One region of the Tomitella fengzijianii genome, then DNA from elsewhere that is predicted to be linked to it. Evidence: riboswitches for the same ligand, from Rfam matches in the RefSeq annotation. Region 1 holds a riboswitch; the other holds the start of a gene.
What was found. A riboswitch is a leader RNA that binds a small molecule or an ion and turns the genes downstream of it on or off. The one in region 1 is predicted to bind thiamine pyrophosphate.

Region 1 (4,173 bases):
GCGCCGCGTCGAAGGCCGTGCGCAGCGAGGTGGCGACCGCGTCGAGGGGACGGATGCCGGCGACCTCGGTGCCGAGGATCCGGTAGGCGTGCAGGCTCCACCCGCCGTCGACGCGCAGCGACCGCACCACCAGGCTCGCGGGCGGGATGACCAGCACGACCAACACGATCGCCAGCGCCGCCGCGGCCGCGAGGCGCCGCAGCCCCCGTGCGGGACGCGCCACGGGCGACGCCGCGGGCGCGGACGTGGTGCCGCGCGCTCCCCGGCGGGCGAGTGCCGCCACGGCGAGCGCCGCTGTCACCGCCAGAAGCTGCAGGATGGACAACGCCGCCGCCATCCTGAGGTCGAACACCTGCACGGTCTGCAGGTAGATCTCCGTCTCCAAGGTGCGGAACCGCGTTCCGCCCAGCACCAGGACCACCCCGAAGCTGGTGGCGCAGAACAGGAACACCACCGCCGATGCGGAGGCCACGGCGGGCAGCAGCCGCGGCGCGGTCACCGTCGCGAAGGCGCGGACCGGTCCCGCCCCGAGAGCCCGCGCGGCCTGCTCGGGGCGCGGGTCCATCCGCGCCCACACGCCGCCGACCGTGCGCGCCACGATCGCGATGTTGAAGAACGCGTGCGCCAGGATGATCGCCCATACGGTGCCGTCGAGCCCCGTCCACCCCAGCAGGTGCCCTTCGCCCAGCAGCATCCGGAATGCGACGCCGACGACGACCGTCGGCAGGACGAATGGCACCGTCACGACCACGCGCACCAGCATCTTGCCGGGCAGGCGCACGCGGGCCAGAAGCCATGCCACCGGCAGGCCCAGTGCCAGAGTGAGCGCTGTCGACGCCGCCGCCTGACCCAGCGTGAACGCCACGAGCCGGCCCACCTCTGGCGTCCACCACAGCCCCAGGATCGCGGCCGGGTCGAAACGGCCGGCGTCGTCGACGAGGCCGCGGTGCACGATGGCCACGACCGGCCACGCGAAGAACACGGCGGTGAACCCGACGGGGACCGCGCCGAGGACCAGCGGCCAGGACACGCGCCACCGGGCACCGCCGGACCCCGCCGGACGGCTCATGCCGCGGCGCCGCTCGGCCCCTGGATCCGCACTCACCCCAGGACTATGTCCCGCCACTGCCGGATCCAGGCGTCACGGTTCTCGCCGATCCGGGCCGGATCCATCGACAGGGGGTGGGCGGGCTGGGCGGCGTACTCGGCGAACACCTGCGGAAGCGGCGTGTCGCGCTGCACGGGGAACACGTACATCTGGCCGGGAAGGTCCTGCTGGACCGCCGGAGACAGCAGGAAGTCGACCAGCTCACGGGCCGCATCCGGGCGGTCGGTGCCACTGAGCACGCCCGCGTACTCGACCTGCCGGAAGCAACTGTCCACCACCGCCCGCGTGTCCGGCGCCGACCCGTCGGCCCCGGCCTCCACCGGCGGCGAGGACGCGTAGGAGACGACGATGGGCCGCGGCCCATGGCCGCTCGACCCCGAGAACTCGACGGTGTATGCCTGGGTCCAGCCGTCGACGACTTTGACGCCGTTGTCGCGCAGCGCGCGCCAGTAGTCCTGCCAGCCCTCGGCCTGCGCCGGAGCATCGGGCCGCCCCGGGCCGCCGTTCTGCGTGACGATCGTGGCCAGCAGGAACGCCAGGCCGGGCGACGAGGTCGCCGGGTTCTCCACCACGGTCAGGTCCCGGTATTCCGGCCTGGTCAGGTCCGTGATCGTCGCAGGCGGGGCGACCCCGTGCCGATCGAACCAGCCCGTGTCGATGTTGAGGCACACGTCGCCGTAGTCGACGGCGGTGAGTTCGTCCGAGCCGGGCACGGCGTAGTCCTGCGCACCGCCCTGCGCCGCCGGCGACACGTACGGCGCGAACACACCCTGACCGATCACCCGGGAGGCGAAGGTGTTGTCGATCCCGAAGGCGACGTCGCCCAGCGGGTCGTCCTTGGTGAGGACGAGCTCGCTGGCGAGTTTGCCCGCGTCGCCGCTGCTGCGTACCTCCACCGCCACGCCGGTCTGCTCGGTGAAGCCGTCGAGCACGCCGTCCGAGAGGGAGAAGGAATCGTGGGTGACCAGCACCAGCGGAACGTCGGCGCCGTCCGACCCGCCGCCGGAGAGCGAACACCCCGCCGCCGCGGCCAGCGTCACCACCATCGCCAACGCCGCCAGCGGCCGGCCCGCCCGCCGGGCCGACCGGCCCACCCGGGACTTCGTGATCGCATGAATATCCATCTGGCTCCCTCGCGCCGGCATGATCCGGATCAGGTTCTTCGGGTGTGTTCTCAGCCCTGCGGTCTCCTGGCCCCGCAGCGGGCACCCCGGCCTTGCACCGTGCATCCTATCGGCCGTCCGCAGGGCGGCGGGGTGGCGGCATCGGCTGGACGCGCGGAGCATCGATGGCATGAGTACCGCAATGACCGCGGACGCCGTCGCGTCCGCGTTGCAGGACCTGCCCGGCTGGACCTACGACCCGGGCCCGCCAGCACTCGTCCTGGAGAAGAAGGCCCCGACCTTCCCGGACGGGATCGAGTGGGTGCGCCGGGTCGCGGAACACGCGGAGAGCGTCGATCACCACCCGGACATCGATATCCGATGGCGGACGATCACGTTCCGTTGCTCCACGCATTCCGACGGCGCCGTCACGGACAAGGACGTGGCGCTGGCGGGCGAGATCAGTCGGCTGGCGCCGGGCTGACCCGCCTGCGCCGAGCAGCCCAGGCGGCCCAGGCGACGGTGACGACGGTCAGGGCCACGTCGACGGTTCCCAGCACCACCTCCGCGGCCGACCCGCCGATCACCTCGCCCGCCGCCGTCCGCGGATTGAGCAGGACCGACGACACCCCCACGAGCATCACCGCCGTCCATACGACCGCGAGGACACGGGCGCCCGGGAGACTGGAGACGGATCCGTGGACCAGCCAGATGATCAGCGGCAGCACCCAGACCCAGTGGTGGTTCCAGGAGATGGGCGAGGCCAGCAGTCCCAGCAGCTGTACGAGGATCAGCGTGCCCAGGCGGTCGTCCCGGCCGAGCGCCCGCCAGGCCACGAAGCACAACACCGCGAACACCACGATCGCGCCGACGACGATCCAATGGTCGCCGAGGTCGTGGCCCGCGATGCGGCTCAGCGCGCCGCGCAGCGACTGGTTGATGGGAGCGCCCACCGGGCCGATCCTGTCGGCGTCGCCCAGCAGGTCCTCGAAGTACCGGCGCGTCTCGTCGCCGATCAGCGCGAAGCTGACCGCCACCGTCGCCGCGAACGCCACCGCCGACCAGGCCGCCGCGGCCCAGCGTCGCCGCGCGAGAAAGTACAGGCCCGTCACGGCCGGCGTGAGCTTGATCCCCGCCGCGATGCCGACCAGCAGGCCCGCGCACCACGACCTGCGCGACTGCACCGCCACCATCACCAGCAGCACCAGGAAGATGTTGATCTGACCGAAGTTGATGGTCACCCGCATCGGCTCGAGCCACATGCCGATCAGCGTCCACAGCACCGCCGCCGTGCGGATGTGCGGAGCGTCCGCACCGTCGCCCAGCGCCATCCGCAGCGCGATGCGGACCACGGCGTACAACGCGGCTACGGACAGCACCTGCCAGGCCACGCCGAGCACTGTGAACGGGATCAGGTGCAGCGGATAGAACAGCACTGCCGCGAACGGCGGATAGGTGAACGGCAGTGCCGCGCCGTCGGCGCCGTCCTGGAGGACGAAGCCGTACAGGTTGCCGGAGAAGGTGGTCGCCGCGCCGTCGACGTAGACATGCAGGTCCAGAAGCCGCCCCAGCGAGCCGCCCGAGAGCGTGGCCCCCACGCGGACCAGGACCGACAGCGCCAGCAGCGGCCACGCCCACGGGGCCGCCGCCGCCAGCGCACGGCGGATGCGGCCGGTTTCCGGCCCCGCCGTCCCGCAACCGCGGGACGCAGACTGCGCCATCCGACCCATGCCCCCGATTCTCTCGATGCCGACTCGGCTGCGCATGGCGCCGTCGACACATGCGCCTGCCCCGTCCGAAGGACCCGGAGGAGACTATCAGGGTGGCCGCTCCGCACCGCGCCGACGAGCCCGGCGGGCCGGTTGCGCCACCGGCGCCCTCGCATCGCCTCCCCTGATGTCGCCCTCGGCGCCGGCCGGGTTTTCCCGTTTCGATTGACCACGGGACTCCCCTTTGGTAACA
Region 2 (4,173 bases), 1.6 Mb from region 1:
GCGGACGGCGGCACCGGCGGCACCGGCGGCACCGGCTCCGGTCTACGCCACGTGCTCGCGCAGGAACCCGTCGAGGATGCGGTTGACCTCTCCGGCCGCCTCCATCTGCACGAAGTGCCCGGCGCCGGGCAGGATCTCCTGCACGACGAGCCCGGGCACCGTGGCGGCCATCTTCTCCAGGCATTTGGCGCCCAGCATGGTGAGCACCGGGTCGTCCGCGCCGGCGATGAAGGCGGTCGGCACCGTCACGCGCGCGTCGGTGAAGGGCGCGTTCTGCTCCCACGCGGAGTCTTGCGCCCGATACCAGTTGAGCCCGCCGGTGAACCCGGAGCGCGTGAACTCGTCCACGTAGTAGGCGAACTCGTCGGCGGACAGCCACGGCCACGGGAGCGCGGGCGCCTCCGGCAGCGACTCGATGTAGCCGGTGACGGTGCCGTCATCGGAGGTGCTGGGCCGGCGCCAGCAGGCGTAGTAGTCGCCCTGGCCGGACAGCGCGTACATCAGCCGGTGCAGGAAGTCCGCGGGCGCGGCGTCGAGCTCGGCCTCGGCGACCCCGGGCGTCTGGAAGTAGTGCTGGTGGAAGAAGTGCTGCTCGGCGAGCATCGCGAACGCCTCCGACGGGCGCATCGGCGAGCGCGGGAGCCGCGGCACCGCCAGCTGCGCCAGACCGGCCACGCGGTCCGGCAGCCACAGCGGCAGGTCCCAGGCCAGTGCGGCGCCGAAGTCGTGGCCGGAGAACACGGCCCGGCCGATGCCCAGCGTGTCCAGCACGGCCGCCATGTCCGCCACGGTGGTGCGGCGGTCGTAGGCGGCGACGTCGGCGGGACGAAGCGACGCGCCGTATCCTCGCATGTCCAGCGCTATGGCGCGGCGCCCCTGCGCGGCGAGCGCGGGCAGCTGCTCGCGCCAGCTGAACCAGGATCCTGGGAACCCGTGGCAGAAAACCACCGGCGTGCCCTCGGCGTCCGGGACGGGTATCTCGACGGCGTGCAACACGCCGCCGTCGACCGGCACCCGGTGGGAGACGGCGCCGTGGCGGTGGCACCACGCGCGGCCGGCGTCCATCCCCTGGCATGCGGTCACGGGAGCGCCGAACGCAGCTCGCGGGCCGCCGACTCGGGGTCGGTGGCCGCGGTGATGGCGCGGACGACGACGATGCGCTGCGCCCCGGCCTCGCGCACCTGGGCCACCCGCGTGCCGTCGATGCCGCCGATCGCGAACCACGGTTTGGGCGCGCCCTCGGCGGCGGCCGTGCGCACCAGGTCGAGCCCCGGGGCGGCGCGGCCGGGCTTGGTGGGCGTCGGCCAGCACGGGCCCACGCAGAAGTAGTCGACGCCGGGGGCGGCGCCGGCCGCATGGGCCTGCGCGGCGTCGTGCGTGGAGCGGCCGATCAGCATCCTGTCGCCCACCACGCGGCGGGCGTGGGGGACGGGGAGGTCGTCCTGGCCCAGGTGCAGCACGTCGGCTCCGGCGGCGAGGGCGATGTCGGCGCGGTCGTTGACGGCCAGCAGCGCGCCGTGGCGCCGGGTGGCCGCGCGCAGGACCGCGAGCGCGGCGAGTTCTTCGCGCGCCTCGAGCGGCCCGTGCGCGTCCTCGCCCGCCGAGCCCTTGTCGCGCAACTGGATCACGTCCACGCCCCCGCGCAGGGCGGCGTCCGCGAACTCGTCGAGGTCGCCCGTGTCGCGGCGGGCGTCGGTGCACAGGTACAGGCGGGCCCGGTCCAGCTGATCGCGGGGGTGGCGGGACCGCGGGTGGCCGGGCGCTGCGTTCATGGCTCCGACCGTAGCGGTTACGGTGGTGGCACACACGGGAGTCCCTGGGATCGTGGGGCTGAGAGAGGGCGCGCGCGCCCTGACCGTCGGACCTGATCCGGATCATGCCGGCGCGGGAAGGTGGATGACCATGGTTTCGGCACCCCGGTGCGCAGGCGGTGACCGCGTCGACGTCGTCGGCGCCGGCATCGTCGGCTCGGCCATCGCGTGGCGCGCGGCCCGGGCGGGGTATGCGGTACGTCTGATCGACCCGCTCCTGGAGCCCGGCGCGCCGCAGACGGGGGCGTCGTGGGCCGCGGGCGGCATGCTCGCCCCCTACAGCGAGGGCAGGCCGGGCGAGGAGCGCGTGCTGGAGCTGGGCGCGGCGTCACTGAGCCGGTGGCCCGCGCTGGCGCGGACGCTGCACGAGGAGACCGGCGTCGACGTCGTCACCGCGCGCGGCACGCTGATGGTGGGGGCGGACGGCGCCGACGCGGACGAGCTGCGGGGCGTGGGCGCCTGGCTCGACGGGGCGGGTGTGCCGAGGGCGTCGCTCACGCGCGCGCAGGTCCGCGAGCGCCACCGGGGGCTGGCCCGGAACCTGCGCGGCGGGCAGTGGCTGCCCGGGGAGTTCGCGGTGGACAATCGCGCCCTGCTCCGCGCGTTGCGGACCGCGGCCGTGGACGCCGGCGCGGTCCCGGTGGCGTCGCGGTGCGCGGCGATATCCGACTCGGCCGCCGAGCATCTGGTGGTGACCGCCGGGGCGCACGTGCCCTCGCTGCTGCCCGGTCTTCCCGTGCGGCCGGTCAAGGGCGAGATCCTGCGACTCCGCCGGCCGGCTTCGGTTCCGCCGCCGCCGGCGTGCACGGTGCGGGCGAGCGTGCACGGGCGCCACGTGTACCTGGTGCCGCGCGCGGACGGGCTGGTGGTGGGCGCGACGATGTACGAGCACGGCGAGGACCGCGCCGTCACCGTGGGCGGCGTGCGCGACCTCATCGCGGACGCACAGGTCGTGCTGCCGTCGATCGCCGAGTACGAGCTGGTGGACGCGATGGCGGGGCTGCGTCCGATGACGCCGGACAACTTGCCCGTCATCGGCCCGGTGGAGGACGCGGGCGACGCGTCGGCGGGCGGAGGCCGGGGGCCCCGGGTCATCGCCGCCGCCGGGCACGGCCGCAACGGCGTGCTGCTCACCGCGGTGACCGTCGACGCCGTCCTGGCGGAGCTCGCGGGCACGACGCTGGCGGAGGCGGACGGGCTGGGACCGCAGCGTTTCGGGCAGGAAGGTTTCGGGCGGGACGGGTCGCGGCGGTACGGCGCTGCGGAAGCGGGATGAACCGGTCGGCGATTCCACGACGGGCCGGCGGTGTGCTTACGAAGGAGGCGTAGATGCAGGTGAAGGTCAACGGCGACGCGCACGAGGTGGCGCGGCCGTGCACGGTCGCGCAGCTGCTGGACCGGCTGGGGCTGCCGGACTCCGGGGTGGCGGTGGCGCGCGACGGGATCGTGGTGCCCAAGTCCGGCTGGGACGCGCCGGTGGGCGATGGCGACGGCTTCGAGGTGCTCACGGCGGTGCAGGGTGGCTAGCGTGGCGGCCGTCGGTCCGCGCGCGGATGCGGGTGCCGATCCGCTGGTGATCGCCGGCCGGGAGCTGCCGTCGCGCCTGATCATGGGGACCGGCGGCGCGGCCAACCAGCAGCTGCTGGAGCGCGCGCTGGTGGCGTCGGGCACGGCGCTGACGACGGTGGCGATGCGGCGCGTGGATGCGCAGGCGGGGAGCGGCGTGCTGGAGCTGCTGCGGCGCTTGGGCATAGCGCTGCTGCCGAACACCGCGGGCAGCCGCGGCGCGGACGAGGCGGTGCTGACGGCGCGCCTGGCCCGGGAGGCGCTGGGCACCGATTGGGTCAAGCTGGAGGTGATCGCCGACGAGCGCACTCTGCTGCCGGACGCGATCGAGCTGGTTTCCGCCGCAGAGCAACTGGTGGACGACGGGTTCGTCGTCCTGCCCTACACCAACGACGACCCGGTGCTGGCCCGCCGCCTCGAGGACGCCGGCTGCGCGGCCGTGATGCCGCTGGGCGCGCCCATCGGCACTGGGCTGGGCATCTCGAACCCGCACAACATCGAGATGATCGTGGGTCAGGCGGGCGTGCCGGTGATACTCGACGCCGGTATCGGCACGGCGAGCGACGCGGCGCGGGCGATGGAGCTCGGCTGCGACGCGGTGCTTCTCGCCACCGCCGTCACCCGCGCGGACGACCCGGAGATGATGGCGTCGGCCATGGCGGCGGGGGTGCGCGCGGGCCGCCTGGCGTACCGGGCCGGTCGGGTGCCCAAGCGGTTCTGGGCGCAGGCGTCGTCGCCGGCGCCGGACGGGCGCTGCTGAGGGCGGGGTTCGCACTCTGGGCGGCACCGCCGATTT

Region 2: another riboswitch for thiamine pyrophosphate. It lies ahead of thiO (glycine oxidase ThiO); the one in region 1 lies ahead of FO059_RS07570 (thiamine ABC transporter substrate-binding protein).

The regions. Positions count from the first base shown of each region.
Region 1 covers NZ_CP041765.1:1,655,682-1,659,854, reverse strand. Annotated here, with positions in the region: gene FO059_RS07575 (ABC transporter permease) at 1-1,105, opposite strand, end outside; gene FO059_RS07570 (thiamine ABC transporter substrate-binding protein) at 1,102-2,232, opposite strand; TPP riboswitch at 2,221-2,331, opposite strand; gene FO059_RS07565 (4a-hydroxytetrahydrobiopterin dehydratase) at 2,402-2,695, shown strand; gene FO059_RS07560 (mannosyltransferase) at 2,673-3,941, opposite strand.
Region 2 covers NZ_CP041765.1:3,278,071-3,282,243, reverse strand. Annotated here, with positions in the region: gene FO059_RS14975 (alpha/beta fold hydrolase) at 43-1,065, opposite strand; gene thiE (thiamine phosphate synthase) at 1,080-1,772, opposite strand; TPP riboswitch at 1,797-1,909, shown strand; gene thiO (glycine oxidase ThiO) at 1,903-3,087, shown strand; gene thiS (sulfur carrier protein ThiS) at 3,141-3,338, shown strand; gene thiG (thiazole synthase) at 3,421-4,137, shown strand.